2 regions of the Streptomyces sp. NPDC014894 genome follow, and region 1 is predicted to be linked to the other one. Evidence: riboswitches for the same ligand, from Rfam matches in the RefSeq annotation. Region 1 holds a riboswitch; the other holds the start of a gene.
What was found. A riboswitch is a leader RNA that binds a small molecule or an ion and turns the genes downstream of it on or off. The one in region 1 is predicted to bind S-adenosylmethionine.
Positions count from the first base shown of each region.

Region 1 (15,304 bases):
GGCGGGTGCCGCCGGCGGTGGGGACGAGGGCGTCGCGCGGCGGGAGGGGGGCGAGGAGGCCGCGCAGCACCTCGCCGACCGGGCCGCCCGCGAAGCCGGTGACGACGGACTCGTGGCCCAGCGCGGAGAGCACCCGGGCGACGTTGAGGCCCTTGCCGCCGGGGCGTTCGGTGACCTCGCCGACGCGGTGGCTGGTGTGCGGGGTGAGGGCACCGACGGTGTAGGTGATGTCGAGCGCGGTGTTGAGCGTGACCGTCAGAATCACCGCGACACCCCTTCGGCCGACTGCGCTGATGCACGTCCTGATCAGGTCCTGATCATGCCAAAAGGAAGGCGGTTGGCCCAGACCCTGGGCCAACCGCCTTGCCATGCTTTGCCATGCCTTCACCCCAACTGGGGCGAATCACCCATGTGCCCCTGTCGGCGCACCCGTTGGGCCGGGACGCTAGGGCTCGATCACCCAGGCGCCCTTCCGCATCACGCCCTTGAGGCGGAACGACTCGTCCAGGACGACGAGGTCGGCGTCCTTGCCGGTCTCCAGGGAGCCGACCCGGTCGTCGACGCCGAGGAGCTTCGCGGGGTTGGCGGAGATCGCCCGGACGATGTCCTCGACCGGGATGCGGTCGACGGTGGCGGCCCGTCTGAAGGCGGTGTCCAGGGTGAGCGTGGAGCCCGCGATGGCCCCGCCCTCGGCGAGGCGCGCGACGCCGTCCACGACGTCGACGGCGAGCGGGCCGAGCTGGTAGCGCCCGTCCCCGAAGCCCGCCGCGTCCATGGCGTCGGTGATGAAGGCGACCCGGCCCGCGCCCGCGCGGTGGAAGGCGAGTTCGAGGGCGGCGGGGTGCAGATGGGTGCCGTCGTTGATCAGCTCGACGGTGACCCGCTCGTCCTCCAGCAGGGCGGCGATCGGGCCGGGGGCCCGGTGGCCGATCTGCGGCATCGCGTTGAAGAGGTGGGTCGCGACGGTCGCGCCCGCGTCGATGGCCGCGACGGTCTGCTCGTAGGTGGCGTCCGTGTGCCCGACGGCGGCGATCACGCCGTGCTCGGCGAGCAGCCGTACGGAGTCGAGGCCGCCGGGGCGCTCGGTGGCCAGCGTGACCATCCGGGCGGTGCCGCGCGCGGCGTCGATCAGCTTGCGCACCTCGGCCGGGTCGGGGTCGCGCAGCAGTTCCTCGCTGTGCGCGCCCTTGCGGCAGGGGGAGATGAAGGGGCCCTCGAAGTGGATGCCGGCGAGATCGCCCTGCTCGACCAGTTCGGAGAGGGCGCCGGCGCGGCGGGCGAGGAAGTCGGTCTCGGCGGTGACCAGGGAGGCGACGAGGGTGGTGGTGCCGTGCTCGCGGTGGGTGCGGACACCGCGCAGGACGTCCTCGGTGGTGCCTCCGGTGAAGGAGGCGCCGCCGCCGCCGTGGTTGTGGAGGTCGACGAAGCCGGGCACGATCCAGTGACCGGACAGATCACGGGCGGGGGCGTCGTCGGGGGCGACGGCGGCGATCTTCGTACCGTCGACAGTCACCCGGCCGTTCTCCACGGTGCCGGTCGGCAGGACGACCCGGGCCCCGGTGAGGACGGTGCTGTCGGCGCGGGCGGCGCTGTCGGCGAGTGCTGCGCGAGCGGCCATTAGGCGGTTACCTCCGAGTCGGTGGCGATCAGATCCCAGGCGAGCAGCCCGGCGCCCAGACATCCAGCGGTGTCTCCGAGGGCGGCCGGAACGATGGAGGGCAGCTTCTGGAACGTGACTCGCTCCGCGACGGCGGCCCGCAGTGGTGTGAACAAGGTTTCCCCGGCCTCCGCGAGACCGCCACCGATGATGATGGTGCGCGGGTCCAGCAGGGTGAGCGCGGTGACCAGTCCGGCGGCGAGGGCGTCGACGGCGTCGCGCCAGACGGCGACGGCTCGGGGATCGCCCGATTCGACGGCCTTGGCGCAGTCGGCGGCGTCGGCGGCGGAGTCGCCGCTGGCGAGGGCCCAGGCGCGGGTGACGGCGGCGGCGGAGGCGAGGGTCTCCAGACAGCCGCGCTGGCCGCAGCCGCAGTCGGGGCCGTCGGGGCGGACGACGACATGGCCGATCTCGCCCGCGTAGCCGTGGGCCCCGGCCTCGATGGCGCCGTCGATGCCGATCGCGCCCGCGATCCCGGTGCCCAGCGGTACGAAGAAGAAGCGGTCGGCACCCTGCCCGGCGCCGATCCGGCCCTCGGCGAGTCCGCCCGTACGGACATCGTGGCCGAGGGCGACGGGGACTCCGTCGAGTCGCTCGCTCAGCAGTGCGCGCAGGGGGACGTCACGCCATCCGAGGTTGGCGGCGTACACCGCCACGCCCTTGTCGGAGTCGACGATTCCGGGGATGGCGACGCCGGCGGCGAGTGCGGACCCTCCGAGGTGTTCCTGGCCGTACGCGCGAAGGTCGCCGGCGAAGTCGAGGATGGACTGCACGACGGCCTCGGCGCCACGTTCCCGCCCCGTGGCGCGCCGGGCCTCATGGAGGAGGGTCCCGTCCGCGCCGACAAGGGCGGCTTTCATGCCGGTGCCGCCCACATCGAGGGCGATGACGTGTCTCACGTGGACAGTCTCGCGCGAGAGGCCCCGAAAGGTCTAGTCCACTACACCCGATTGTTGCGCAACCGTACAAACTCCTTCGCAGGTCGCACGCCCTTCCACCACACATCACCCCCTCCGAATCCACCCCTCCCAACCCCGCGGAACCACCCCCTCCACACCCCGCGAATCCCCCTCTCCCCCCGCACGGATCCAGCCCCCGGGGCCAATTGCCGACCAACGGGATCCGGCCCGCGCTTCGTGCGGACGGGGGGGCGGCCCGGGGGCCGGCGGGGGCCGGGGGGTGGTGGCCGCCGGGGCCCGGGCCCGGCCCGGGGCCCGCGCCCACCCGGACGCGGGCCCCTCGGCGGGCGCGGGCCCGCCGGGAGGCCGTGGCCTCCCGGGGAGCGGGCACCGCGCGGCGGGGGGCAGGGGGCGGGTCCGCGAGGGACCCGGCCGCACGGAGCCAGGCGTACACGCACGGAAGCGGGCGACCCCGCGCGGAGCCACACCCTCCCCGGGAGAGACGCGCCTCAACGCAGGCCCGGGGAGCAAGCCCCGCGCGACGGACGCGGGCCCGACCGCACGGAGCCAGGCGTACACGCCCCGACGCGGGCGACCCGTGCGGAGCCGCCCCGGGCAGAGACGCGCCTCAAGGCAGACCCGGGGAGCGAGCCCCGCGCGGGGGCGCGGGCCCGACCGCACGGAGCGAGGCGCACCCGCACGGACGCGGGCGAGCCGTGCGGGGCCGCCCCGGGCAGAGACGCGCCTCAAGGCAGGCCCGGCGAGCGAGCCCCGCGCGGGGGCGCGGGCCCGACCGCACGGAGCGAGGCGCACCCGCCCGGACGCGGGCGACCCCGCGCGGGGCCACACCCTCCCCGGGAGAGACGCGCCTCAAGGCGGACCCGGGGAGCGGACACCGCGCGGCGAGGGAACGAGCCCGCGAAGGACCCGACCGCGAGGAGCGAGGCGTACACGCCCGTGCGGGGGCCCGCCCCGGGCAGAGGCGCCTCAAGCCGGGCCCGGCGAGCGAGCCCCGCGCGAGGGCGCGGGCCCGGCCGCACGGAGCCAGGCGCACCCGCACGGAGGCGGGCGACCCGTGCGGGGCCGCACCTGCCGGGGAAAGGCGGACCCGGGGAGCGAGCGCCGCGCGGCGGGCAGGGGGCCGGGGCGCTGTGGGAGGGGTGTCCCGTCGCGCCGCGCGGGCGCTTACGCCTCAGGGGAGAGGATCACGCTCCGTGAGAGATTGCGCGGGCGGTCCGGGTCGAACCCCTTCGCCTCGGCGAGGGCGACCGCGAGGCGCTGTGCGCGGACCAGCTCGGCGAGGGGGTCGACGCCGGGGCGGGCGACCAGTTCGCCGCCGACCCGGGCGACGTCGCCCGCGAGGCCCTCGGGCAGGTCGCCGAAGACCCAGGCCACCCGACCGGGCCCGGTGATCGCGATCGGGCCGTGGCGGTACTCCATCGCGGGGTAGGACTCCGTCCACGCCCCCGCCGCCTCGCGCATCTTCAGCCCCGCCTCCAGCGCCAGCCCGTACGTCCAGCCCCGGCCCAGGAAGGTCCACTGCTCCGCGCCCACCACCGCCTCCGGCAGGGGCTCGGTGACCGCCAGCTCGGCGTCCACCGCCGCGTCGGCGACCGGCTTCAGCCCCGGGACCTCGCCGAGCCCCGCGCGCAGGAACGCCAGCGCGGTCGTCGCAAACCGGGTCTGGACCACCGACTCCTCGTCCGCCCAGTCCAGCACCGCCACCGCGTCCGCCGCCTCCATCACCGGCGTCTTCGGGTCGGCGGTCAGCGCCGTCGTCGCGACCGTGCCCCGGAGGGCGGCGAGCAGCTCCAGCACCTCCGTGGTCGTACCCGAACGGGTGATCGCCACCACCCGGTCGTACCCGCGCCCCACCGGGAACTCCGACGACGCGAACGCGTCCGTCTCCCCCTGGCCCGCGGCCTCCCGCAGCGCCGCGTAGGCGATCGCCATGAACCAGGACGTCCCGCAGCCGGTGACGGCCACCCGCTCCCCCGGCCTCGGGAGCCCGCCGAAGTCCGCCGCGGCCTGTTCGGCCCGGCGCCAGCAGGCCGGTTGAGTCGCTATCTCTGTTGCGGTACGGGACATGCGGCATGGCTCCTAGCGCGTACACGTGCATACGGACCGGCACTTGACCACTTCGTGCCGAGACGTGCTTAGCAGGCCCGGACACATCCGGGCAATGGCACCCAGCGAGGGTGGTTTACAAAACCCTTCTGCGGAACAGACGTTGCAGAAGTGAGACCGCGCGGCATAGACCACTCAACCGCCGATGGTGGAAAATCGCAGCTCGCCCGGACGGGCGGGGCCGTGACAGACCGGCGCGCATCCAGCAATCGGCAAGGTGGGAGAAGAGCTGTGCAACGGCACTTCCTGAAACTGACGGCCGCGGCGGCCGCACTGGGAACGGCCGTCGCTCTTACGGGGTGCGGAGCCTCCGGCGGATCCTCGGACAAGGTCACCCTTACCCTCGTCGCCGCGGACTACGACGTCAACGGCGGCCAGAGCAGCAAGAATTACTGGACCGGACTCATCGAGGAATTCGAGTCGCAGAACGCCGACATCGAAGTCGAGGTCCAGATCGAACCCTGGACGGACGTGGACCGAAAGGTCGCGGAACTCGTCAAGGAGGGCAAGGCTCCCGACATGGCGCAGATCGGCGCGTACGCCGACTACGCGGCCGCCGACAAGCTCTACAGCGCCGACCAACTCCTTTCCGTACCGGTGCAGTCGAACTTCCTCGGCCCGCTGGTGAGCGCGGGCGAACAGCGCCGGGTGCAGTACGGACTGCCGTTCGCCGCCTCCACCCGGCTGCTCTTCTACAACAAGGAGCTGTTCGCGCGGGCGGGGGTGGAGAAGGCCCCCGAGACCTGGGCGGACCTGCGACAGGCCGCCGAGCTGCTGAAGGACCAGACGGACGTCACCCATCCGTACGCCCTGCCGCTGGGCCCCGAAGAGGCCCAGATCGAGACCATGATGTGGCTGCTCGGCGGTGACTCGGCCGGCTATGTGGACCCCAGCGGCAACTACTCCATCGACACCGCCGACAACACCGCCGTCCTCGACTGGATCAAGAAGAATCTGGTCGACACCGAGCTGACCGGCCCCGGGGCCCCCGGAGAGCTGAACCGCAAGGAGGCCTTCGCCGCCTTCACCAAGGGCGAGGTCGGGATGTTGAACGGCCACCCCTCGCTGATGAAGCAGGCCGAGAAGGCCGGCATCGAGCTGGGCAAGGTCCCGGTCCCAGGCCGCGACGGCAAGACGAAGGCCCCGCTCGGCGTCGCCGACTGGATCATGGGCTTCAAGGAGAACGGCAACAAGGACGAGATCGGCGACTTCCTGAACTTCCTCTTCAGCGACAAGAACGTCCTCGCCTTCGCCTCGCAGAACGATCTGCTGCCGGTGACCGTCTCCGCCTCCGAGGCGATGGAGACCGACCCGCAGCACAAGGATCTGCGGGAGTTCCTGCAAGAGCTGCCCAGCGCGCAGCTGCCCCCGGTCGACAAGACCTCCTGGGCCTCCGTCAGCGACGACATCAAGCGGAACATCGGCAAGGCGGTCGCGCCCGGCGCCTCCCCGGCCAAGGTGCTGGAGGGGATAGCGCAGAACGCGACGGCGGCCGAGGCCAGGGAAGAGGAGTAGCGAGCGCCCGGCACGGGGCCGCCGGACCGGCACGCCACGAGCCCGGCCCGCCCCGAAGCCCGACGCCCCCCGGCCCGCTCCCGCCCGCATGGCTATGTTGGACGTATGACCGACATCGAGCCGCTCAGCGAGCGCGAGCGGGCCGTCCTGGCCATGGAGCACCGCTCCTGGGCCGGCCCCGGCGCCAAGGAGCGCGCCATCAGGGAGCGGCTCGGGATCTCCCCGGTCCGCTACTACCAGCTCCTCAACGCCCTGCTCGACGACGCGCGCGCCCTGCGGCACGATCCCGTCACCGTCAATCGGCTGCGCCGGGTCAGAGACGAGAAACGCGAGCGCCGATAGGGTCGGGGGCATGGGCAGCTCCCCGTACGCGCATCCACTGCCGTCGCCGTCGACGCCCGCGGGCCGGGACGGTCTCGCCGCGCTCCTCGCACGGCCCCGAAGCGCCGTCGTCGCGCTCGACTTCGACGGCACCCTCGCCGAGATCGTGCCGGACCCCGAACAGGCCCGGGCCCACCCCGGCGCGGTGCCCGCGCTGGCGCGCCTCGCGCCGAAGGTCGCGTCGGTGGCGGTGGTCACCGGCCGCCCGGCCGGGGTCGCGGTCCGCCACGGCGGCTTCGCCGGGGCGCCCGGCCTGGACCGGCTGGTGGTCCTCGGCCACTACGGCTCGGAGCGGTGGGACGCCGTCACCGGCGCCGTGAACACCCCCGCCCCGCACCCGGGCGTCGCCGCCGTCCGCGCCGAACTGCCCGGCTTCCTCGACCGGATCGGGGCCTGGCGGGGCGTCTGGATCGAGGAGAAGGGCCGGGCGCTCGCCGTCCACACCCGGCGCGCCCAGGACCCCCTGGCCGCCTTCGAGGCCCTGCGCGAGCCGCTCGGCGCGCTCGCGGCCCGCCACGGCCTCGTCCTGGAGCCGGGCCGGATGGTCCTGGAGCTGCGCCCGCCGGGCATGGACAAGGGCGTCGCCCTCGCCGAGTACGTACGCGAGACGGGCGCCGAGACGGTGCTGTACGCGGGGGACGACCTCGGCGATCTGCCCGCCTTCGCGGCGGTGGAGAAGCTCCGCTCGGACGGGGCGGCCGGGCTGCTGGTGTGCAGCGGCGGCACGGAGGTGCCCGAGCTGGCCGAACGGGCCGATCTGCTGCTCCCGGGCCCGGCCTCGGTGGTGGAGTTCCTGGCCGCGCTGGCGGACCGGCTGTAGCCGCCCGGGTCCGGGCCCCCGGCGGGCCCGGACCCGGCCGCTACAGCGCGCGCAGCGCCTCCAGCTGGTCCAGGAACCAGCGGTGCGGCGGCAGGGCGGTCGCCGCGGCGGCGAGCCGGGCGGTGCGGCGGGACCGTTCGTCAGCGGGCATGGTCAGCGCCCGGTGCAGGGCCTCGGCGGTGCCGGTGACGTCGTACGGATTGACCGTGATCGCGTCCTCGCCCAGCTCCTCGTACGCCCCCGCCTCCCGGGACAGCACCAGCGCGCAGCCCGCGTCGGAGACGACGGGGATCTCCTTGGCGACCAGGTTCATCCCGTCCCTGATCGGGTTGACCAGGGCGACGTCGGCCAGCCGGTAGGCGGCGAGCGAGCGGGCGAAGTCGTCCTTCACATGGAGGACGACCGGCGTCCAGCCCTCGTCGCCGTACTCCTCGTTGATCGAGTCGGCGACCCGGCGCACCTCGGCCGTGTAGTCGCGGTAGACCGCCAGATCCTGCCGGGAGGGGTAGGCGAAGGCCACGTGCACCACGCGTCCGCGCCACTCGGGGCGGGTGTCGAGCAGCTCCCGGTAGGCGAGCAGTCCGCGCACGATGTTCTTGGACAGCTCGGTGCGGTCCACCCGGACGATCGTCTTCCGGTCGGGTCCGATCTGCTCGCGCAGGGCCGCCATCCGCTCGTCGACGTCGGGCCGGTGCGCCCGCTCGGTGAGGAAGCCGGCGTCCGCGCCGAGTCCGTGCACCCCGATCCGGGCCCCGGCGACGGCCTTCTCGCCGAGCACCCGGGTGGCGCAGTCGGTGAAGAGGTCGGCCCAGCGGCGGGTGAGGAAGCAGGTGCGGTCCGCGCCGAGGAGTCCGCGCAGCAGCTGTTCGGCGATGTCGTCGGGGAGCAGCCGGAAGTAGTCGGCGGGGGCCCAGGGGGTGTGCGAGAAGTGGCCGATCCGCAGATCGGGCCTCAGCTCGCGGAGCAGTCCGGGCACCAGCGCCAGATGGTAGTCCTGCACCAGCACGGCGGCCCCGTCGGCGGCGTGGTCGGCCAGGGCGCGGGCGAAGTCGCGGTTGTAGCTCTCGTACGCGCTCCACTGCCGGCGGAAGTCCGCGTCGAAGACCGGCTCCAGCGGGGTCTGGTAGAGCAGGTGGTGGACGAACCAGAGGACGGAGTTGGCGACGCCGTTGTACGCGGCGGCGTGGGTCTCCGCGTCGATGTCGAGCATGAGCACGCCGGGCTCGCCGATCCCGCGCCGGACCGCCTCGCGGTCGCCGTCGCCGAGCGCGGAGCAGACCCACAGGGCGTCCTCGTCGGAGCCGATGGCGGAGAGGCCGGAGACCAGTCCGCCGCCGCCGCGACGGGCGTCGAGGGCGCCGTCGTCGCCCAGCGTGTAGGAGATCGGGCCCCGGTTCGACGCGACGAGGATCTGGGCGCGGACCGGTGCTGCGGGGGGCTCGGAGACCATGTCGCGAAACCTAGCCCGTGGGGTGGGCCCTCAAACGTGCGTACGGCGGCCGTGTCTCCGGGTGGCTCACTCCCGACGGCGGGCGGCGCGCTCCCGACGGCAGGGGGACTCAGGCGCGACGCCGGGCGGCTCAGGCGGGAGGGCGAGCGGCTCGCTCCCGACGGCAGGGGGACTCAGGCGCGGCACCGAGCGGGTCGGGCGCGGGGGCGGGCGGGTCAGGCGCGGGGGCGGGCGGGTCGGGCGCGACGCCGGACGGGTCAGGCGCGGGGGCGGGCGGGTCAGGCGCGGCACCGGGCGGGTCAGGCGCGGCACCGGGCGGGTCAGGCGCGGCACCGGGCGGGTCGGGCGCGGGGGCGGGCGGGTCAGGCGCGGCACCGGGCGGGTCGGGCGCGGGGGCGGGCGGGTCAGGCGCGGCACCGGGCGGGTCGGGCGCGGGGGCGGGCGGGTCGGGCGCGGGGGCGAGTGGCTCACGCGCGGCCCCGGGCGGCTCGCCCGCGCCGGCCCGGCGCGCCCCCGCCCGGTTCACTCGTGGCGGCGGCCCCGCGCTGCCGCGAAGGCGACGACCGCGGCGGCGGCGAGGCTCAGGGCGAGCCCGCCGAGCAGCCACAGCCGCTCGGCCCCGGCGCCGGCCCCCGCTCCGCCGCCGCGGGCGGCCGGGCCGTCGGCCGCCGCCGGGCCGTGCAGAACGGCGCCGGCGAGCAGGGCGACGACCGGCGCCGCCGCCATCCGGCGGACACGGCCGGCCCGCCCCCCGCAAGGGTCTCGACGGACACGACGGACACGACGGACACGACGAATGCGGCGGACATGACCGGCATGACGCGCATAGTTCATATTTAGGATGTTCGGCGAGCGGACCGGACTCAGGCCGCGCGACGCGCCGTGTACTCGCGGATCTCCCGCATCGGCGGCCGCTCCTCGGTGTCCACCGGATGCGTACGCGGCACAAAGCCGTCCGCGCCGCGCTCGAACTGGGTCAGCGACGGCCGCACCAGATGGCCGCGCTCCAGCCTGAGCTGCGCCGTACGGTAGATCGCGGCCGCCATCCGGCCGAGCGCCTGCCCGTCCTGGTGGCGGTGTTTGCGGGAGCCGACGTCGACCTGGGCGAGCGCGTCCAGGCCCACCGCGCGCAGCGCGTCCACCAGGAGCCCCAGCTCCACCCCGTAGCCGACCGGGAAGGGCAGCCGCTCCAGGAGCGAGCGCCGGGCCGCGTACTCGCCGCCCAGCGGCTGGACGAACCCGGCCAGCAGCGGCCAGTGCAGATTGAGCAGCGGGCGGGCGACCAGCTCGGTGACCCGGCCGCCCTGCCCCGGGAGGTCGTCGAGGGGGCGGTCGTACATCGCCTTGACGAAGTCGACCCGCGGATCGGTGAGCAGCGGTCCGACGATCCCGGAGACGAAGTCGGCCGAGAAGTCCCGCAGATCCGCGTCGACGAAGCACACGATGTCACCGCGGGTCACCATCAGCGACCGCCAGAGCACCTCGCCCTTGCCGGGGACGGCCGGCAGCCGGGGCAGTATCGCGTCCCGGTGCACCACCCGCGCCCCGGCCGCGGCGGCGGTCTCGGCCGTACGGTCGGTGGAACCGGAGTCGATCACCACCAGCTCGTCCACGAGCGCGGCGGACCCCATCAGCTCCCGTCGGATGACGGTGACGATGTCGCCGACCGTCGCCTCCTCGTTGAGCGCGGGCAGCACCACGCTCACGGTGGCCGACGCCGACCGCTTGGCCGCCAGCAGCCTCGGCAGCGGGCGGTCGGCGGCCGACCAGGACCTCCTGGTCAGCCAGTGCTCCACTTCATCGAGCACGTGTACCCACTCCCCACAGCAGCCCTGTGACGCATCTCGCGGTGCGGACGACTATCTCAACCGTCCATGCCTTCGGTTACAGTCTTGAACAACGCGGACGCCCGTCGCATGTCGGGGTCGGTCCCGCGTTCCACAATCGAATACCGCTCATCCAGAGGGGCAGAGGGATACGGCCCGTTGAAGCCCCGGCAACCCTCCAGCCGGTCTCAGTCGCTGTTCAGCGCGTGAGGCTCCCGGCTCGGGAAGGTGCCAAATCCGTCTCATGGCGAGCCTCGCCATGGGAAAGATGAGGAGAAAGGGCCTCCCTCCATGCCTGTGCAGACTGATCCCGCCACCCCGGTCACCCCCGCCGCCTCCGTCGATCTCGGCCCCGCCGCGGCGCTGTCGTGCCGCGAGTGCGGTGAGCGCTTCGAACTGGGCCCGATCTTCGCCTGTGCTTCCTGTTTCGGCCCCCTGGAAGTCGCCTACGACCTTCCCTCCGACGGCCCCGAGGCGCTGCGCGCCCGGATCGAGGCCGGTCCGGAGAACATCTGGCGGTACGCGCCGCTGCTGCCCGTCCCCGCCGACGTGGCGGACAAGCCGAGCCTGGACCCCGGTTTCACCAAGCTCGTCAAGGCGGACAACCTCGCCCGTGAACTGGGCGTGACCGGCGGTCTGTTCGTCAAGGACGACTCCGGGAACCCGACGCACTCCTTCAAGGACCGCGTCGTCGCGATCGCCGTCGAGGCGGCCCGCGCCTTCGGCTTCACCACCCTGTCCTGCTCCTCCACCGGGAATCTGGCGGGCGCGGTCGGCGCGGCGGCGGCGCGGGCGGGCTTCCGCTCCTGCGTCTTCATCCCGCACGACCTGGAGCAGGGCAAGGTCGTCATGGCCGCCGTCTACGGCGGCGAACTGGTCGGCATCGAGGGCAACTACGACGATGTGAACCGTTTCTGCTCGGAGCTGATCGGCGACCCGCTCGGCGAGGGCTGGGGCTTCGTCAACGTCAACCTCCGCCCGTACTACGGCGAGGGCTCCAAGACGCTGGCGTACGAGATCTGCGAGCAGCTCGGCTGGCGGCTGCCCGATCAGATCGTGATCCCGATCGCCTCGGGCTCCCAGCTCACCAAGATCGACAAGGGGCTCCAGGAGCTGATCAAGCTGGGGCTGGTCGAGGACCGGCCCTACAAGATCTTCGGAGCGCAGGCGGAGGGCTGCTCGCCGGTGTCGGCGGCCTTCAAGGCCGGTCATGACGTGGTGCGCCCGGTGAAGCCGGACACCATCGCCAAGTCGCTGGCGATCGGCAACCCCGCCGACGGGCCGTACGTCCTGGACATCGCCCGCCGCACCGGCGGCGCGGTCGAGGACGTCACCGACGCGGAGATCGTGGACGCGATCAAGCTGCTGGCCCGTACGGAGGGCATCTTCGCGGAGACCGCGGGCGGGGTGACCGTGGGCGTGACCCGCAAGCTGATCGAGTCCGGTCTGCTCGACCCGTCGCTGACCACGGTCGTGCTGAACACCGGAGACGGCCTCAAGACCCTGGACGCGGTGGCCCCGACCACCGGACCCAGCGCGACCATCCGCCCCAGCCTGGACGCGTTCCGCGACGCCGGCCTGGCCCACTGAAACCCCTGGGAGAGCTGAACATGAGCGTCACCGTCCGTATCCCGACCATTCTGCGCACCTACACCGGCGGCCGGGCCGAGGTCACGGCCGAGGGCGCCACCCTCTCCGAGGTGATCACGGACCTGGAGAAGAACCACGCGGGGATCGCCGCGCGCGTCCTGGACGAGACGGGCAAGCTGCGCCGCTTTGTGAATGTGTACGTCAACGACGACGACGTCCGCTTCGAGCAGGGACTCTCCACCGCGACGCCGGACGGCGCGGGAATCTCGATCATTCCGGCGGTCGCCGGAGGCTGATCCGCCGGGCGTTCGCCGCGCCCGCCCGCCGTCCCATCGATTGCCCCCTCCGGGAGAGAAACGGAGGGGGCAATTCTGCAGGGTTGAACGCGCTACAGTTGGGGAACGCCCCTCGGCTGAGCGCGCCCCCTGGCATATGAGAATGCGCCGCGCGCGATAAGAAGCAGCCAATGTGTGCGCTTGATTTGTCTCTTAAGTCTCCTTTGCCGGGCCCGACTTGCCCCGGAATTTCTTGAATTCAGGCTAATTTCAGGATCGGCCATGCCCTGATTTCTCGTCCGATTGACCTGTTGCAGAGGGCAGTTGGGCAGATACATTCAGCCGCGGTCGACGCGTTCCGGCGCACACCTGTGGGGCCTTCCTCCGTCACTGGAGGGGCGGTTCACGGCGGGTGAGGTCTGACCCGGGTCCGCGAGGTGCGGTCCTGCGCAAGGGCCAGTAATAGGGGAGTTAGGCATGGCTCAGGGCACCGTCAAGTGGTTCAACGCGGAGAAGGGGTATGGCTTCATCGCGGTCGACGGTGGTGCGGATGTATTCGTCCACTACAGCGCGATCCAGATGGACGGATACCGCACCCTGGAGGAGGGTCAGCGAGTCGAGTTCGAAATCTCGCAGGGACAGAAGGGTCCGCAGGCGGACATGGTGAAGCTCGCGGTCTGATCCCGCGGTCCGATCCACACCTGCGACACCTGCGACGCGATCGGCCACCGACGCGCTCACGCATGTGGGGTCCGCATCCCGGAAACGGGGTGCGGACCCCACATGTGTGTGGGGTCCGCGCACGGGGGCGCGGGAGGCGTCCGGGGTGCGTTCGAGGCGTTCGGGGGGCCGGCCGGGGGACCGCCCGAGGGGCCGGTTCTCCCGAAGGCGCTTGCACTCGGAGGGGTCGAGTGCTAATCATTGGCGTTAGCACTCTCCTAGTGAGAGTGACAGAACATGGATCGAGTAGGTGAGGTCCGCGGGCCGGTGGGGCAGAGAACCACACGGCGCGCAGACCGTCCGTCGCGGGCGCCAGCGCGGTCCGGCCAGAGCTTCCCACCAGTCCGTGGAGGACACTTCACATGGCAAAGATCATCGCGTTCGACGAGGAGGCGCGGCGCGGCCTTGAGCGCGGGATGAACCAGCTCGCCGACGCCGTCAAGGTCACCCTCGGTCCCAAGGGCCGCAACGTCGTCCTTGAGAAGAAGTGGGGCGCGCCCACGATCACCAACGATGGTGTTTCCATCGCCAAGGAGATCGAGCTCGAGGACCCGTACGAGAAGATCGGCGCCGAGCTGGTCAAGGAAGTCGCCAAGAAGACGGACGACGTCGCCGGCGACGGGACCACCACCGCGACCGTTCTCGCCCAGGCTCTCGTCCGCGAGGGTCTGCGCAACGTGGCCGCCGGCGCCAACCCGATGGCCCTCAAGCGCGGCATCGAGAAGGCCGTCGAGGCCGTCTCCGGTGCCCTGCTGGAGCAGGCCAAGGACGTGGAGACCAAGGAGCAGATCGCTTCGACCGCCTCCATCTCCGCCGCCGACACCCAGATCGGCGAGCTGATCGCCGAGGCCATGGACAAGGTCGGCAAGGAAGGCGTCATCACCGTCGAGGAGTCCCAGACCTTCGGTCTGGAGCTCGAGCTCACCGAGGGCATGCGCTTCGACAAGGGCTACATCTCGGCGTACTTCGCCACCGACATGGAGCGTATGGAGGCGTCCCTGGACGACCCGTACATCCTGATCGTGAACTCCAAGGTCGGCAACGTGAAGGACCTCCTTCCGCTGCTGGAGAAGGTCATGCAGTCGGGCAAGCCCCTGCTGATCATCGCCGAGGACGTCGAGGGCGAGGCTCTGTCCACGCTGGTCGTGAACAAGATCCGCGGCACCTTCAAGTCCGTCGCCGTCAAGGCTCCGGGCTTCGGCGACCGCCGCAAGGCGATGCTGAACGACATCGCCATCCTCACGGGCGGCACGGTCATCTCCGAGGAGGTCGGTCTCAAGCTCGAGAACGCCGGCCTGGACCTGCTGGGCCGCGCCCGCAAGGTCGTCATCACCAAGGACGAGACCACCATCGTCGACGGCTCCGGCGACAGCGACCAGGTCGCCGGCCGGGTCAACCAGATCCGTGCCGAGATCGAGAACTCCGACTCGGACTACGACCGCGAGAAGCTCCAGGAGCGCCTCGCGAAGCTGGCCGGCGGCGTGGCCGTCATCAAGGCCGGCGCGGCGACCGAGGTCGAGCTCAAGGAGCGCAAGCACCGCATCGAGGACGCCGTTCGCAACGCGAAGGCGGCCGTCGAGGAGGGCATCGTCGCCGGCGGCGGCGTGGCGCTGATCCAGGCTTCCTCGGTCTTCGAGAAGCTGGACCTCGAGGGCGACGAGGCGACCGGCGCGAACGCCGTGCGGCTCGCGCTGGAGGCCCCGCTCAAGCAGATCGCCGTCAACGGCGGTCTCGAGGGCGGCGTCATCGTCGAGAAGGTGCGCAACCTGCCCATCGGTCACGGCCTGAACGCCGCGACCGGCGAGTACGTCGACATGATCGCCGAAGGCATCATCGACCCCGCGAAGGTGACCCGCTCTGCCCTGCAGAACGCGGCCTCCATCGCGGCGCTGTTCCTGACCACCGAGGCCGTCATCGCCGACAAGCCGGAGAAGGCCGCCGCGGGCGGCGCTCCGGGCGGCATGCCGGGCGGTGACATGGACTTCTGATCCCCCGCGGATCGGCAGCTCCAGCAGTACGAAGGGCGGCACCCCTCTCCCAGGGG
Region 1 covers NZ_JBIBWD010000012.1:112,547-127,850, reverse strand. The annotation lists gene ACF089_RS27070 (1-phosphofructokinase family hexose kinase) at 1-265, opposite strand, end outside; gene nagA (N-acetylglucosamine-6-phosphate deacetylase) at 446-1,618, opposite strand; gene ACF089_RS27060 (ROK family protein) at 1,618-2,556, opposite strand; gene ACF089_RS27055 (SIS domain-containing protein) at 3,742-4,644, opposite strand; gene ACF089_RS27050 (ABC transporter substrate-binding protein) at 4,915-6,198, shown strand; gene ACF089_RS27045 (DUF3263 domain-containing protein) at 6,304-6,540, shown strand; gene otsB (trehalose-phosphatase) at 6,551-7,399, shown strand; gene ACF089_RS27035 (trehalose-6-phosphate synthase) at 7,440-8,849, opposite strand; gene ACF089_RS27030 (hypothetical protein) at 9,372-9,575, opposite strand; gene ACF089_RS27025 (glucosyl-3-phosphoglycerate synthase) at 9,713-10,657, opposite strand; SAM riboswitch class I at 10,802-10,950, shown strand; gene thrC (threonine synthase) at 10,967-12,265, shown strand; gene ACF089_RS27015 (MoaD/ThiS family protein) at 12,286-12,561, shown strand; gene ACF089_RS27010 (cold-shock protein) at 13,018-13,221, shown strand; gene groL (chaperonin GroEL) at 13,623-15,248, shown strand.

Region 2 (15,304 bases), on a different contig from region 1:
CGCATAAACATCCAAACCCCTGCCCGCGTCAGGGCCGGCGACCGACCAGCGAGACGGCCGCAACCCGTCGCGCGGGCCGAGACTCTCGGGAAGGCGCTACGTGAGTCCCAACGGCTCCGACCGCTCGTCGCGGCGCCCGATGCGGCGGAAGCTGCCGCAGGCGCTGACTGCGGGCCTGATCCTGGTTACCGCCACCGGCTGCGAATACACATGGGAAGACTTCCCACGCCTCGGCATGCCCACCCCGGTCACGGAAGAGGCGCCGATCATCCTCTCCCTCTGGCAGGGATCATGGGCTGCGGCGCTCGTCACGGGCGTTCTGGTGTGGGGTCTGATCCTGTGGAGCGTCATTTTCCATCGACGCAGCCGCAGCAAGGTGGAGGTACCACCGCAGACCCGGTACAACGTGCCGATCGAAACGCTGTACACCGTGGTCCCACTCATCATCGTCTCGGTGTTCTTCTACTTCACCGCGCGTGACGAGTCCAAGCTGCTCTCCCTCTCCAAGGGACCCGTCCACAACATCAATGTGGTCGGCTACCAGTGGAGCTGGGGCTTCAACTACGTCGAGGACGTCGAAGGCTCCAAGGGCGACGCCCGGACCGACAAGAACCTCAACGCGGTCCCGAACAAGTATCTGAAGGACTTCCCGGCCAACGCCGGCGGTGTGTACGACTACGGCATCCCCGGCACCCGGAATCCTCAGAACGGCAACCCGGGCCCGACCCTGTGGCTCCCCAAGGGAGAGAAGGTCCGTTTCATCCTGACCTCCCGTGATGTGATCCACTCCTTCTGGGTGGTCCCCTTCCTCTTCAAGCAGGACGTCTTCCCCGGGCACACCAATGCCTTCGAGGTGACGCCCACGAAGGAGGGCACCTTCATGGGCAAGTGCGCCGAGCTCTGCGGCGCCGACCACTCCCGCATGCTGTTCAACGTCAAGGTCGTCTCCCCGGAGCGCTACCAGCAGCATCTGAAGGAGCTGGCCGAGAAGGGGCAGACCGGCTACATCCCGTCCGGCATCGCCCAGACGGACCCGGCCAAGGACGCGGAGAAGAAGCAACTGTGAGCATCCTCAACGAATCCCAGGGTGCCGCCGCAGCAGCTGACGACTCATACGAGAACGAGCTGCCGGTACGGCGCAAGCAGCCGGGCAATGTGGTGGTGAAGTGGCTGACCACCACCGACCACAAGACCATCGGTACGCTCTACCTGGTCACGTCGTTCGTCTTCTTCTGCGTCGGCGGACTGATGGCGCTCGTCATGCGCGCCGAGCTGGCTCGTCCCGGCACGCAGATCATGTCGAACGAGCAGTTCAACCAGGCGTTCACCATGCATGGCACGATCATGCTGCTGATGTTCGCCACCCCGCTGTTCGCCGGATTCGCGAACTGGATCATGCCGCTGCAGATCGGCGCGCCCGACGTGGCGTTCCCGCGGCTGAACATGTTCGCCTACTGGCTCTACCTCTTCGGCTCGCTCATCGCGGTCGGCGGCTTCCTCACCCCCCAGGGTGCGGCCGACTTCGGCTGGTTCGCCTACTCCCCGCTGTCGGACGCGGTCCGCTCGCCGGGCGTCGGCGCCGATATGTGGATCATGGGCCTCGCCCTCTCGGGCTTCGGCACCATCCTCGGCTCGGTCAACTTCATCACCACGATCATCTGCATGCGCGCTCCCGGCATGACGATGTTCCGTATGCCGATCTTCACCTGGAACGTGCTGCTGACCGGTGTTCTGGTCCTGCTCGCCTTCCCCGTGCTCGCCGCCGCGCTCTTCGCGCTGGAGGCGGATCGGAAATTCGGCGCACACATCTTCGACGCGGCCAATGGCGGCGCGTTGCTGTGGCAACACCTCTTCTGGTTCTTCGGCCATCCAGAGGTGTACATCATCGCGCTGCCGTTCTTCGGCATCGTCTCGGAGATCATCCCGGTCTTCAGCCGCAAGCCGATGTTCGGCTACTCGGGCCTGGTGGCCGCCACCATCGCCATCGCCGGTCTGTCGGTGACGGTGTGGGCGCACCACATGTATGTGACGGGCGGCGTACTCCTACCGTTCTTCTCGTTCATGACCTTCCTGATCGCGGTGCCCACCGGCGTGAAGTTCTTCAACTGGATCGGCACCATGTGGAAGGGCTCGCTGTCCTTCGAGACGCCGATGCTCTGGACGATCGGCTTCTTGATCACCTTCACCTTCGGTGGTCTGACCGGTGTCATCCTGGCCTCGCCGCCGCTGGACTTCCACGTCTCCGACTCGTACTTCGTCGTCGCGCACTTCCACTACGTCGTCTTCGGCACCGTGGTCTTCGCGATGTTCGCCGGTTTCCATTTCTGGTGGCCGAAGTTCACGGGCAAGATGCTGGACGAGCGTCTGGGCAAGATCACCTTCTGGACGCTGTTCATCGGATTCCACGGCACCTTCCTGGTCCAGCACTGGCTGGGCGCGGAGGGAATGCCGCGGCGGTACGCGGACTATCTGGCGGCCGACGGGTTCACCGCGCTGAACACCATTTCGACCATCAGTTCGTTTGTGCTCGGCGCCTCGGTCCTCCCCTTCATGTACAACGTCTGGAAGACGGCGAAGTACGGGAAAAAGGTGGAGGTGGACGACCCGTGGGGATATGGCCGTTCGCTCGAATGGGCGACGTCCTGCCCGCCCCCGCGGCACAACTTCCTCACCCTTCCGCGGATCCGTTCCGAATCGCCGGCCTTCGATCTGCATCACCCTGAGATCGCGATCGTCGACCAGCTCGAGAATCGCGGCGAGGTCGACAAGGCCCTCACCGCCGGGAAGGAGGCGGCCAAGTGAAGATCCAGGGAAAGATGTTCCTGTGGCTGAGCGTCTTCATCCTCGCCGTCGCCATCCTGTACGGCGTGTGGTCGAAGGAGCCGGCCGGCACCACGGCGCTCTTCATGGCGTTCGCCCTGAGCCTCATGGTCGGCTACTACCTGGCCTTCACGGCCCGGCGCGTGGACGACATGGCGCAGGACGACCAGGAGGCCGATGTCGCGGACGAGGCCGGCGAGGTGGGGTTCTTCTCCCCGCACAGCTGGCAGCCGCTCTCGCTGGCCATCGGTTCGGCGTTCGCCTTCCTCGCCGTGGCCGTGGGCTGGTGGCTGATGTACTTCTCGGCGCCGCTCATCCTCATCGGCATCTTCGGATGGGTGTTCGAGTACTACCGCGGTGAGAGCCAGAACCAGTGACCCGCTGATTCCGGCGATCGCCGTACCGCCCGCGCGACCACCTCGCGCGGACGGACAGACGGTCCGGGCCCGGCTCCCCCTCACTCGTGCGGGGGAGCCGGGCCCGCCCGTTTGTACGCGTTCAACGCGCCGTCGCGATGCGGCATTCATACCGTGAGGCTATGAACCAGACGCCGCGCCTCAGCTCCGTTCTCCGCTGCACCCTGCTGGTCCTGGCCCTGGGGGCGGCCGCGACCGCGTGCGGCGAGACGAAGAGCCACCCGCTCTCCGCCAAGCCCTTCGACGCGGCCCGGCAGATCGCCTTCAACACCCCCGCCGGGGCCGCGAAGGCCAGCCCGGACAAGCCCTTCGAGGTCACCGTGAAGGGCACGGAGGGCCGGATCACCGATGTGACGGTCGTCGACGACTCCGGTCACCACCTGGCGGGCGAGCTGGCCGCCGACGGCAGCCGCTGGCGGTCCACGGGAGCCCTGTCGGCCGGCGCGAAGTACACCGCCCGGGTCGCCACCGAGGACAAGAAGGGCGCTCCCGGCACCCGTACGCTCGGTTTCGAGACCTCCCCGGCCAAACGCCGCCTGACGGTGGGTTTCGGCCCGGAGGCGGGCACCTACGGCGTCGGCCAGCCGCTCATCGCCGAGCTGAGCCTGCCCGTCAAGGACCGCGAGGCGCGGGCCGTCATCGAACGCGGCCTCAAAGTCGACTCAAAGCCGTCGGTCGAGGGCGCCTGGCACTGGGTGGACGACCAGAATCTCCACTTCCGGCCCAAGGACTACTGGCCGGCCGGCGCCAAGGTCACCGCCTCCAGCAACCTCCAGGGCGTCAAGGTCTCCCACCAGCTCTACGGCGGGGCCTCCGAAGCGCTCAAGCTCACCATCGGCGACCGGGTCGAGGCCATCACCGACGCCTCCTCGCACTACATGACCGTGCTCCGCAACGGAGAAGTGATCAACACCATTCCGATCACCACCGGCAAGCCCGGATTCTCCACCCGCAACGGCGTCAAGGTGGTCCTCGGCAAGGAGTACTTCGTCCGGATGCGCGGCTCCAGCGTCGGCATCGGCGGCTCCGAGGCGTACGACCTGCCGGTCTACTACGCCACCCGGGTCACCTGGAGCGGCGAGTACGTCCACGCCGCGCCCTGGTCCATCGGATCCCACGGATACGCCAACGTCAGCCACGGCTGTACGGGCATGTCCACCGGCAACGCCGCCTGGTTCTACGAGACCGTGCGCGAGGGCGACCTCGTCCACGTCGTCAACAGCATCGGGGACGACATGGACACCTTCGGCAACGGCTACGGCGACTGGAACCTCTCCTGGGCCGACTGGCGCAAGGGCAGCGCCCTCGTCGGCGCGACCAGGGACGGCAGCAGCACCACCGACGTGGCCCGGCTCAGGCCCCGGATCTAGCGCCCGGCCCGGGCCCCGGCCCACACCGGGATCAGAGGCTCCCGCCCGCCGGGTCCGGCGCGCCCGCGCCCGGACCGCGCCCGGATCAGGCGGAGAACCGCCCCTGGACCGGGCGGATTCCCGCCCCGGGGGCGGCCGCGGGCCGCCCGGAAGCGGCCCGGGGCCGGCCCGCCCCCGGGGAACGGGCCGTCAGGCCCCCACGCCGAGCCTCTCGCGCAACAGCGCGGCCAGCGCGTCCGCGAACTCCACCGGGTCCACCGGAAGCGTCACAGCGGCCTCAGCGCGGCTCCAGGTGGCCAGCCAGGCGTCCTGGGGGCGTCCGATCAGGAGCAACACGGGCGGGCAGTTGAAAATCTCGTCCTTGATCTGCCGGCAGACGCCCATGCCGCCCGCGGGCACGGTCTCGCCGTCCAGCACACAGACGTCGACCCCGCCCTCGTCCAGCTGCTTGAGCACGGCCGGCAGGGTCGCGCACTCGATGAACTCGACCGGGGGGACATCGGCCGCGGGCCTGCGACCGGTGGCCAGCCGCACCTGCTCACGGGTGTTGGCGTCATCGCTGTAGACCAGCACGGTGGCGGTCGGCTGCATTGTTCCTCCGCGTCGTCGGGGCCCTCTGGATCAGGTACCGGTGGGCCGGATGCTACTCGCTCCCCCTGTTCGTAAACAGCGGTTCGGACACCCTGCCGATGGGCCGTTCGGGCAGCACAGCGGCCACTGACACACCGAACGGCACCCCCCGGAGTGAGGGCGGGATAAGCGACCGACATAATGTCGGTCGTGGCGACAGCAACGACAGTAGAAACCGGGCACGCGCACCCGTCGGTCAATCGGCCGAACCTCGTCAGCGTCGGAACCATCATCTGGTTGAGTTCCGAGCTGATGTTCTTCGCGGCCCTCTTTGCGATGTACTTCACTCTGCGCTCGGTTACGGGTGCCGAGTTCTGGTCCTCGAAGGCCGACCTTCTGAACTTCCCGTTCTCGGCGACGAACACCACGATCCTGGTGCTCTCCTCCCTCACCTGCCAGCTCGGCGTATTCGCCGCCGAGCGCGGCGATGTGAAGAAGCTGCGCACGTGGTTCATCATCACGTTCATCATGGGATCGATCTTCATCGGCGGTCAGGTGTACGAGTACACCGAGCTGGTCCAGCACGGGATCTCACTCTCGTCGGACCCGTACGGCTCGGTGTTCTACCTGACCACCGGCTTCCACGGACTGCATGTGACAGGCGGCCTGATCGCCTTCCTGCTGGTCCTGGGCCGGACCTACGCGGCCAGGAGATTCACCCATGAGCAGGCAACCTCCGCCATCGTCGTGTCCTATTACTGGCACTTCGTCGATGTCGTCTGGATCGGCCTCTTCGCCACGATCTACATGATCAAGTAACGGGCGTGGGCGCTCGCGCCCGAAGCAGACACAGTCCAGAAGCATCGACGCAGAAAATCCTGACACCGGGGTAATCCGTGAAAAAGCTCTCCGCACGACGACGCCATCCGCTGGCGGCGGTCGTCGTCCTACTCCTCGCGCTGGCGGCCACCGGGGGGCTGTACGCCGCGTTCGCGCCTGCGGACAAGGCACAGGCCGATGAAACCTCCCAGTCCCTCGCCATCGAGGAGGGCAAGAAGCTGTACACCGTGGGCTGCGCGAGCTGCCACGGAACCGGCGGCGAGGGCACCACTGACGGCCCGTCCCTCGTCGGTGTCGGCTCTGCCTCCGTCGACTTCCAGGTCGGCACCGGACGTATGCCGGCGCAGCAGCGCGGCGCACAGGTGCCGAAGAAGAAGGTCATCTACTCCCAGGCCGAGATCGACCAGCTCGCGGCGTACGTCGCCTCGCTGGGCGCCGGTCCGATCACGCCGACCGAGGATCAGTACAGCCCGAAGGGCGCCGATGTCGCCCGGGGCGGCGACCTCTTCCGCACCAACTGCGCCCAGTGCCACAACTTCACCGGCAAGGGCGGCGCGCTGACCGAAGGCAAGTACGCCCCCACCCTTGAGGGCGTCAGCAACAAGCATCTCTACGAGGCCATGCAGACCGGCCCGCAGAACATGCCCTCCTTCCCCGACGGCGTGATGCCGGAGAAGGAGAAGAAGGAGATCATCGCCTACGTCGAGACCATGAACGACCCGAACAAGGCATCGAGCCCCGGCGGTCTGACGCTGGGCGGGCTCGGTCCCGTCAGTGAGGGTCTGTTCGCCTGGATCTTCGGTCTGGGTGCGCTGATCGCAACCGCCGTCTGGGTCGCGGCCCACACCGCTAAGGCCAAGAAGTCATGAGTAGCCAAGACATTCCAGAAGAGAACCTGCCGGTCGAGCAGGGCGCCGCGCACGGCGCGGCAGGGCACGGCGGCACCGCCGTGGCCCAGCGTGTGGACGAGGACCCGTTCCACGACCCGGGGCTGCCGGCTCACAAGCCGCGCATCCAGGACATCGACGAGCGGGCCGCCAAGCGGTCCGAGCGCACCGTCGCGCTCCTGTTCACGCTCTCCATGCTCTCCACGGTCGCGTTCATCGCCAGCTTCGTCGCCTTCCCGGTCGACAAGCTCGTCTACATCTGGCCCTTCGGCCGGGTGAGCGCGCTGAACTTCTCGCTGGGCTGGACGCTCGGCGCGGCCCTCTTCTTCATCGGCGCGGGCGCGGTCCACTGGGCCCGCACGCTGATGTCCGACGTGGAGGTCGCCGACGACCGGCACCCCATCGAGGCGTCGCCCGAGGTGAAGGCCCAGGTGCTGGCCGACTTCGCGGCCGGCAACGAGGAGTCGGGCTTCGGCCGCCGGAAGCTGATCCGGAACACGATGTTCGGCGCGCTGGCGCTGGTGCCGCTCACCGGTGTGGTGCTGCTGCGCGACCTGGGCCCGCTGCCGGAGCGCAAGCTCCGCGAGACGCTCTGGGCCAAGGGCAAGCAGCTCATCAACATGAACACGCATGAGCCGCTGCGTCCCGAGGACATCACCGTCGGCTCGCTCGTCTTCGCCATGCCCGAGGGCCTGAAGGACGACGCCCACGACTTCCAGATCCAGATCGGCAAGGCCGCCCTGATGATCGTCCGGATCCGTCCGGACGACATCAAGGACAAGCGCGAGCTGGAGTGGTCCCACGAGGGAATCGTGGCCTTCTCCAAGATCTGCACCCACGTCGGCTGCCCGATCAGCCTGTACGAGCAGCAGACACACCACGTGCTCTGCCCGTGTCATCAGTCCACCTTCGACCTCTCCGACGGAGCCCGGGTCATCTTCGGCCCCGCCGGTCACCCCCTTCCGCAGCTGCGGATCGGTGTGAACGCGGAGGGCAACCTCGAAGCGCTCGGCGACTTCGACGAGCCTGTCGGTGCGTCCTTCTGGGAGCGCGGATGAGTACTACTGCCACTGACACCAAGCGCCCCGAGCGCAAAGCACCCGCGGGTGAACGGGTCGCGGACTGGGCGGACGGCCGGCTGGGCATCTACAGCCTGGCCAAGGCCAACATGCGGAAGATCTTCCCGGACCACTGGTCCTTCATGCTGGGCGAGATCTGCCTCTACAGCTTCGTGATCATCATCCTCACGGGTGTGTATCTGACGCTGTTCTTCAGCCCGTCGATGAACGAGATCGTCTACCACGGCAGCTACGTCCCCATGCAGGGCGTGCGCATGTCGGAGGCGTACGCCTCGACCCTGGACATCAGCTTCGACGTCCGCGGCGGTCTGCTCATCCGGCAGATCCACCACTGGGCCGCGCTGATCTTCGTCGCCGCGATGATGGTCCACATGATGCGCGTCTTCTTCACGGGCGCGTTCCGCAAGCCGCGCGAGGTCAACTGGCTGTTCGGCTTCCTGCTGCTCGTCCTGGGCATGTTCACCGGCTTCACCGGTTACTCGCTCCCGGACGATCTGCTCTCCGGCACCGGTGTCCGCTTCGTGCAGGGCGCGATCCTGTCCGTGCCCATCATCGGCACGTACATCTCGATGTTCCTGTTCGGCGGAGAGTTCCCGGGCCACGATTTCGTCGGCCGGTTCTACTCGATCCACATCCTGCTGTTGCCGGGCATCATGCTCGGACTGCTGGTGGGCCATCTGATCCTCGTCGTGTACCACAAGCACACGCAGTACCCGGGTCCCGGCCGGACCGAGAAGAACGTCGTCGGCATGCCGCTGCTGCCGGTCTACATGGCCAAGGCGGGTGGCTTCTTCTTCCTGGTCTTCGGCATCATCTCGGTGGTCGCCGCGGTCGCCACGCTGAACCCGATCTGGGCACTCGGTCCCTACCGGATCGACCAGGTCTCCACCGGCGCGCAACCCGACTGGTACATGGGCTTCGCCGAGGGTCTGATCCGTGTGATGCCAGGCTGGGAGATCAACGCCTGGGGCCACACCCTCGCCCTGGGCGTGTTCATCCCGCTGCTGGTCTTCCCGCTGGTGCTGGGCGCGATCGCGGTCTATCCGTTCATCGAGTCCTGGGTCACCGGGGACAAGCGCGAGCACCACATCCTGGACCGTCCGCGCAACGCCCCGACCCGTACCGCCTTCGGTGTGGCGTGGCTGTTCGCGTACTTCATCATGCTGCTCGGCGGCGGTAACGACATCGCCGCGACCCACTTCAATCTGTCGATCAACGCGATCACCTGGTTCGTCCGGATCTTCTTCTTCGCCGGACCGGTCATCGCCTTCATCATCACGAAGCGGATCTGCCTCGGCCTTCAGCGCCGCGACCGGGAGAAGGTGCTGCACGGACGCGAGTCCGGCATCATCAAGCGCCTGCCGCACGGTGAGTTCGTCGAGGTGCACGAGCCGCTCAGCCAGGGTGAGCTGTACCGCCTCACGGCCCACGAGCAGTACCGGCCGATCGAGATCGGCCCGACCGTGGACGAGAACGGCGTCGAGCGGAAGGTGTCGCTCGTCAAGAAGACCCAGGCCAAGCTGAGCCAGGGCTTCTACGGCGAGGGGAACCAGATCGCCAAGCCCACCGCCGAGGAGTACAAGGAGATCACCAGCGGCCACGGCCACCACTGATCACCTGAACCGATCGTCGCGATCGCCACAGCGAGAGCCCCGTCCAGGCACTGGACGGGGCTCTTCGCCGTCCCCGGGGCTGGATAGGGTGGAGTCTTAACCCTTATTCCCAGCTGGACCCTGGAGCGGACCATGAACGTTGTGACCCCGGTAGGCGGCGACAGCGTGGCGGACCTCTCCTGGCCCGGCGTGCTGAACTCGCTCCTCGACCAGCGCGACCAGAGCGCGGACGCCACCGCCTGGGCGATGGACCGGATCCTCAGCGGCGCGGCCACCGACGCGCAGATCGCCGGATTCGCGGTGGCGCTGCGGGCCAAGGGCGAGACGGTGGAAGAGATCTCCGGACTGGTGCGGACGATGTACGCGCACGCGCGGCTCATCGAGGTGCCGGGGCCGAGCGTGGACATCGTGGGCACGGGCGGCGACGGCGCGAAGACGGTGAACATCTCCACGATGTCCGCGATCGTCGTCGCGGGCGCCGGGGCGAAGGTCGTCAAGCACGGCAACCGGGCGGCGTCGAGCGCCTCGGGCGCGTCCGACGTGCTGGAGAAGCTCGGGGTCAATCTGGAGCTGACCCCGGAGCGGGTGGCCGAGGTCGCGGAGGAGGCGGGGATCACCTTCTGCTTCGCGGTGAAGTTCCATCCGGCGCTGCGGCATGTGGCGGCGGCCCGCAAGGAGCTGGGGATCCGTACGACCTTCAACTTCCTCGGTCCGCTGACCAACCCGGCCCGGGTGAAGGCCCAGGCCACCGGGGTCGCCGACGCCAGAATGGCCCCCATCCTCGCGGGCGTGCTCGCGGAGCGCGGCTCCTCGGCGCTGGTCTTCCGCGGCGACGACGGGCTGGACGAGCTGACGACGACGGCGACGTCGCGGGTGTGGGCGGTACGGGACGGCTCGGTGCGGGAGCAGGCCTTCGACCCGCGGGACATCGGGATCCCGCTGGTCCCGGTGGAGGCGCTGCGGGGCGCGGACGCCTCCTACAACGCGGAGGTGGCGCGGCGGGTCCTCGCCGGCGAGAAGGGGCCGGTGCGGGACGCGGTCCTGCTGAACTCGGCGGCGGCGCTGGTCGCCCTCGACCCCGCCGACGCCCCCCTGGAGGACCAGCTCGCCGCCGGCGTCACCCGGGCCGCCCACTCCATCGACTCCGGCGCCGCCGCCGCCGCCCTCGACCGCTGGGTCGCCGCGACCAACGCCTGACCGAGCCCGCCGCGCCGCCGTGACACCCCGCCGTGACACCCCGCCGGGGCGTCACGGCGGCGTCGGCGCGGGGCGGGCGCCGGATTCCGGGATGCGGGACAGGGTTGCGCGGCCAAGTGTCGTTGGCATACCGTCCTTGCAGGTCATGAGCGACAGCGACTACGGCCCCGGCCCGCTGTCCGGCAACCCTCCGTCCGTGGCGGGGTGCCCCGGGTGAAGACCAGGCCGTAGGCAGCGAGGTCTGCGGCAAGCGCGGACCCCTGCACGCCCTGGGGTCCTGGTCCTCAAGGGAGCAGTCTCGTGAGCAAGCGAATGCGATAGGGCTGAACGCCCCTTCTTCAGCACACCCTCCACGCGCGGCGACCGCCGCGCCCGAGGCACCCCCCGGCACGCCGCCCTGCGGTGACGCACGCCCGCGTCCGGGTCCATGAAGCCATTCAGCCTGTCCCGCCGGGAGATTCCGCCATGTCCGCACGCCCCAGCACCGCCGTCGACACCGCCCTCAGCGCCCCCCTCCCCGTCCTCGGCCGCGAGGTCACCGTCCCGCTGGTCACCGGCGGCGAGGTCACCTACGCGGCCCTGGACTACGCCGCGAGCGCCCCCGCCCTCCAGCGGGTCTGGGACGACGTCGCCGCGTACGCCCCGTACTACGGCAGCGTCCACCGCGGCGCGGGCTATCTCTCCCAGCTCTCCACGGACCTCTTCGAGAACAGCCGCCGGACCGTCGCCGAATTCCTCGACTGCCGCGAGGACGACCAGCTCGTCTTCACCCGGTCCACCACCGACTCGCTGAACCTGCTGGCCGCGGCGCTCCCCGCCGACTGCCAGGTCTTCGTCTTCGAGACCGAGCACCACGCCTCGCTCCTGCCGTGGCGCGACGCCCAGGTCACCTACCTCAACGCCCCGCGCACCCCGGCCGAGGCCGTCACCACGCTGGAGCGCGCCCTCGCGGACCGCGACCCCTACGGCCCCGCCCTGGTCTGTGTCACGGGCGCGTCCAATGTGACCGGCGAGCTGTGGCCCGTGAGGGAACTCGCCGCCGCCGCCCACGCCCACGGCGCCCGGATCGTCCTGGACGCCGCCCAGCTCGCGCCCCACCACCCGCTCTCGGTGCGCGAACTGGACGTCGACTGGGTCGCGTTCTCCGGGCACAAGCTGTACGCCCCGTTCGGCTCCGGCGTGCTCGCCGGCCGCGCCGACTGGCTGCGGAGCGCCGAGCCGTACCTCGCGGGCGGCGGGGCCTCCCGCAAGGTCGCCCGCCGCGCCGACGGCGGCGTCGAGGTGGAGTGGCACTCCACCGCCGCCCGCCACGAGGCCGGCTCGCCCAATGTCATCGGCGTCTACGCCATCGCCTCGGCCTGCAAGGCCCTCACCGAGGCCGGCTTCGACACGCTCGTCGCCCGCGAACAGCGGCTGGTCGCCGAGGTCCGCGCCGGTCTCGCCGAGGTCCCGCAGGTCAAGGTGCTCTCGCTGTTCGGCGACGACGCCCCCCGGGTGGGAGTGATCTCCTTCGTGGTCGAGGGCTGGAACAGCTCCCACTTCGCCGCCGCCCTCTCCGCCGAGTACGGCATCGGCGTCCGCGACGGGCTCTTCTGCGCCCACCCGCTGGTCCGCACCCTGCTCGGCAGCGAGCCGCAGGATCCGGGCGAGTGCGGCGCCCCGGAGAGCGAGCCGGGGGAGAAGTCCCTCAACGCGATCCGCGTCAGCTTCGGCGCCGGCACCCCCGACGAGCACGTCGAGCGCTTCGTACGCGCCGTGCGGGAGCTGGTCTCCCAGGGCGCGCGCTGGAACTACCGCACCGAGGACGGCCGCTGCGTCCCCGACACCGCCTCCGCGTGAACCGGTAGCCGCGTCCCGATCAGGATCATCCGCAGGGCGCGCTCGGTGGCGTCGGTGAGGAACTCCCCGCCGCGGCCGAGCGCCTCCGTGAGCGTGACCGGCGCGGGCAGGATCGAGCTGTACGCGTCCACCCCGGTCGAGCGCACCAGATGCGCGCCCTCCCCGATGGTCCCGGCCAGCGCCAGCACCTCACGCCCGTACAGCTTGGCGCGCCGCGCCACCTCCGCCGGCACCTTGCCGCGCGGGGTCTGGTGGTCGAGCGCGCCCTCGGCGGTCAGCACCAGATCGGCGCGGGCCAGCCGGGCGTCCAGGTCCAGATGGTCCAGCAGCACGTCGAAGCGGGGGAGCAGCTGCGCGCCGAGCGCCGCGAGCCCCGCGCCCAGACCGCCGGAGGCCCCCGTACCGGGCCCGCCGTACAGATCGGTCCGGACGTCCAGATCCCGGGTGAGGACGTCGGCCCAGTGCTCCAGGCCCGCCGCGAGCTGCTCCACCTGCGCGGGCGTCGCGCCCTTCTGCGGACCGAAGACCCTGGCCACCCCGCGTTCGCCGCACAGCACGTTGAAGGGGTTGCAGGCCACCCGGATCTCGGTCCCGGCCAGCCGGGGATCGAGCCCCGAGGCGTCGATCCGGGCCAGCCGGCCCAGCTCCCGGCCGCCGTACGGCAGTTCCCGGCCGTCCGCGTCCAGCAGCCGCGCGCCCAGCGCCTGGAGCGCGCCGGCCCCGCCGTCGGAGGTCCCCGAGTCGCCGCAGCCCACCAGGATCCGCCGGACGCCGGTGTCGAGCGCGGCGGAGATCAGCTCGCCGACGCCATGGGTCGTGGTCGCGCCCGGGTCGCGCAGATCGCGCGGGACGAGGGAGAGCCCGGCGACCGCCGCCATCTCCACCACGGCGGTCTCCTCCCGGTCCCCGAGGAGCGCGAAGTGGGTGCCGATGCGCTCGCCCGTCGGCCCGGTGGCCCGCAGCCGGACCAGCCGTCCGCCGGACGCGGTGGCCAGCGCCTGGGCGGTGCCCTCGCCGCCGTCGACCAGGGGGATCAGATCGATCTCGGCGTGGGGCACCACCCTGCGCACGCCCTCGGCGATCGCCTCGGCGGCGGACTGGGCGGACAGGGACTCCTTGAAACCGCTGGGGGCTACGGCGAATCGGTTCAGCATCGTTTGTACTCCTGACAGAGGGGAGGGTTGTCCGCGTCAGCGGAGCGGCACACCGAGCAGCGGCCAGACGGCGACCGCGAACAGCAGCACCAGCGCCGCGGTCATCGGAGCCAGCACGGCGGAGAGCCTGAGCAGATCGCGCGGGGTGTAGGTGGGGGTGCCGGGGATGTCGGCGAAGAGGGTCACCGGCTTCGCGGAGGCGGGCAGGGTGTGGCAGAAGCCCGCGGCGGCGGTGGAGGCGAGGGCGGCGGCCACCGGATTGACCCCGGCGCCGACGGCCGCGGCGACCACCAGCGGCACCAGGACGGACGATCTCGCCGACCGGGACTGGAGCACCAGATGCGCCACGGTGGAGATCGCCACCACCACCGTCAGGAAGAGCCACGGCGGCAGATCCAGCGGCACCCCGCCGACCAGCCACTTCGCGGCCCCCGAGTCGGCGAGCGCGACGCCCATCGCCATGGTCGCCGCCATGAACAGCAGCAGGGACCAGGGCACGGTCTTGAGCGCGTCCTTGAGCCGTACGGTGCCCAGGGCCGGCGACGCCGCGACTATGGCGCCGATCAGCGCCACCACGGCGGGCGGCACCCGGTGCAGCGGTTCGCTGCACCACAGGGCGACCACGGTGGCCAGCAGCAGGGCGCAGCGGGTCTCGGCGGGCTCCCAGGGCCCGGTGACGGGCTTCTCGCTGTGCTCCTGGATCTCCTCGGCGGTGATGTGGACGGGGCCCAGGCGGTCCGCGCGGCGGGTGGTGGTGAAGAGCACGGCCTCCGCGGCCAGATGGGAGGAGACCACCGCCAGCGGCAGACCGATCATCAGCCACTCGGTGAACCCGATGCGCTCCCCGGCCGCCTCCCAGAGCACCGACACGGTGATGAGGTGGGCTCCGGCGCCGATCAGGGTGGCGACCGCGGAGAGCAGGATGACGGTGGGGAAGAGCAGCGCCAGCATCACCACCAGCCGCTTGCGGTCCGACAGGGCCTTCGCCAGCGCGAGGAAGACCGGCATGGCGAGGGCGGCCCGGCCGGAGGTGGCGGGCACCGCGAAGGCGGTGACCACGAGCGCCGCGGTCGTGAGATGAACCAGCTGCCGCACCGTGCGGGCCCCGCCGACGAGGAAGGCGGCCGCCCGTCCGGCGAGCCCGGTCCGCGCCACCGCGGCGGCCAGTACGAAGGCGCAGATCAGCAGCCACACGGTGTCGTCGCCGAGGGTGCCGAACAGCTCGTCGCTGCTGATCACCCCGGTCGCGGTGAGAGCGAGCCCGGCGCCGAGGGCGATGTAGGTGTCGTCGATCGGCGTACCGATCCAGGCGCAGGTCGCCAGGGCGAATACGGCGAGGGTGATCCGGGCGTCCCCGCTCAGTCCCGGGAAGTTCCCCGGGACGATGAGGAGCGCGCAGATGCTCAGGGCCACGCACAGGGTCGCCGCTTGTCGCAGGTTCAAGGTCACATGAGAAAGGTTTCACCCGGGCGGTGAGCGCTCCATGAGCACTTCATGAAAGGAACTTCACGCGGCGCGG
Region 2 covers NZ_JBIBWD010000005.1:202,758-218,061, forward strand. The annotation lists gene ACF089_RS14540 (cytochrome c oxidase subunit II) at 101-1,066, shown strand; gene ctaD (cytochrome c oxidase subunit I) at 1,063-2,802, shown strand; gene ACF089_RS14550 (cytochrome c oxidase subunit 4) at 2,799-3,197, shown strand; gene ACF089_RS14555 (Ig-like domain-containing protein) at 3,359-4,606, shown strand; gene ACF089_RS14560 (hypothetical protein) at 4,796-5,197, opposite strand; gene ACF089_RS14565 (heme-copper oxidase subunit III) at 5,378-5,995, shown strand; gene ACF089_RS14570 (c-type cytochrome) at 6,073-6,885, shown strand; gene ACF089_RS14575 (Rieske 2Fe-2S domain-containing protein) at 6,882-7,961, shown strand; gene ACF089_RS14580 (cytochrome bc complex cytochrome b subunit) at 7,958-9,595, shown strand; gene trpD (anthranilate phosphoribosyltransferase) at 9,728-10,792, shown strand; SAM riboswitch class IV at 10,934-11,051, shown strand; gene ACF089_RS14590 (aminotransferase class V-fold PLP-dependent enzyme) at 11,258-12,631, shown strand; gene ACF089_RS14595 (glycerate kinase) at 12,583-13,785, opposite strand; gene ACF089_RS14600 (SLC13 family permease) at 13,822-15,234, opposite strand.
Region 2: linked by a shared signal. The riboswitch ahead of ACF089_RS14590 (aminotransferase class V-fold PLP-dependent enzyme) and the one ahead of thrC (threonine synthase) in region 1 are both predicted to bind S-adenosylmethionine.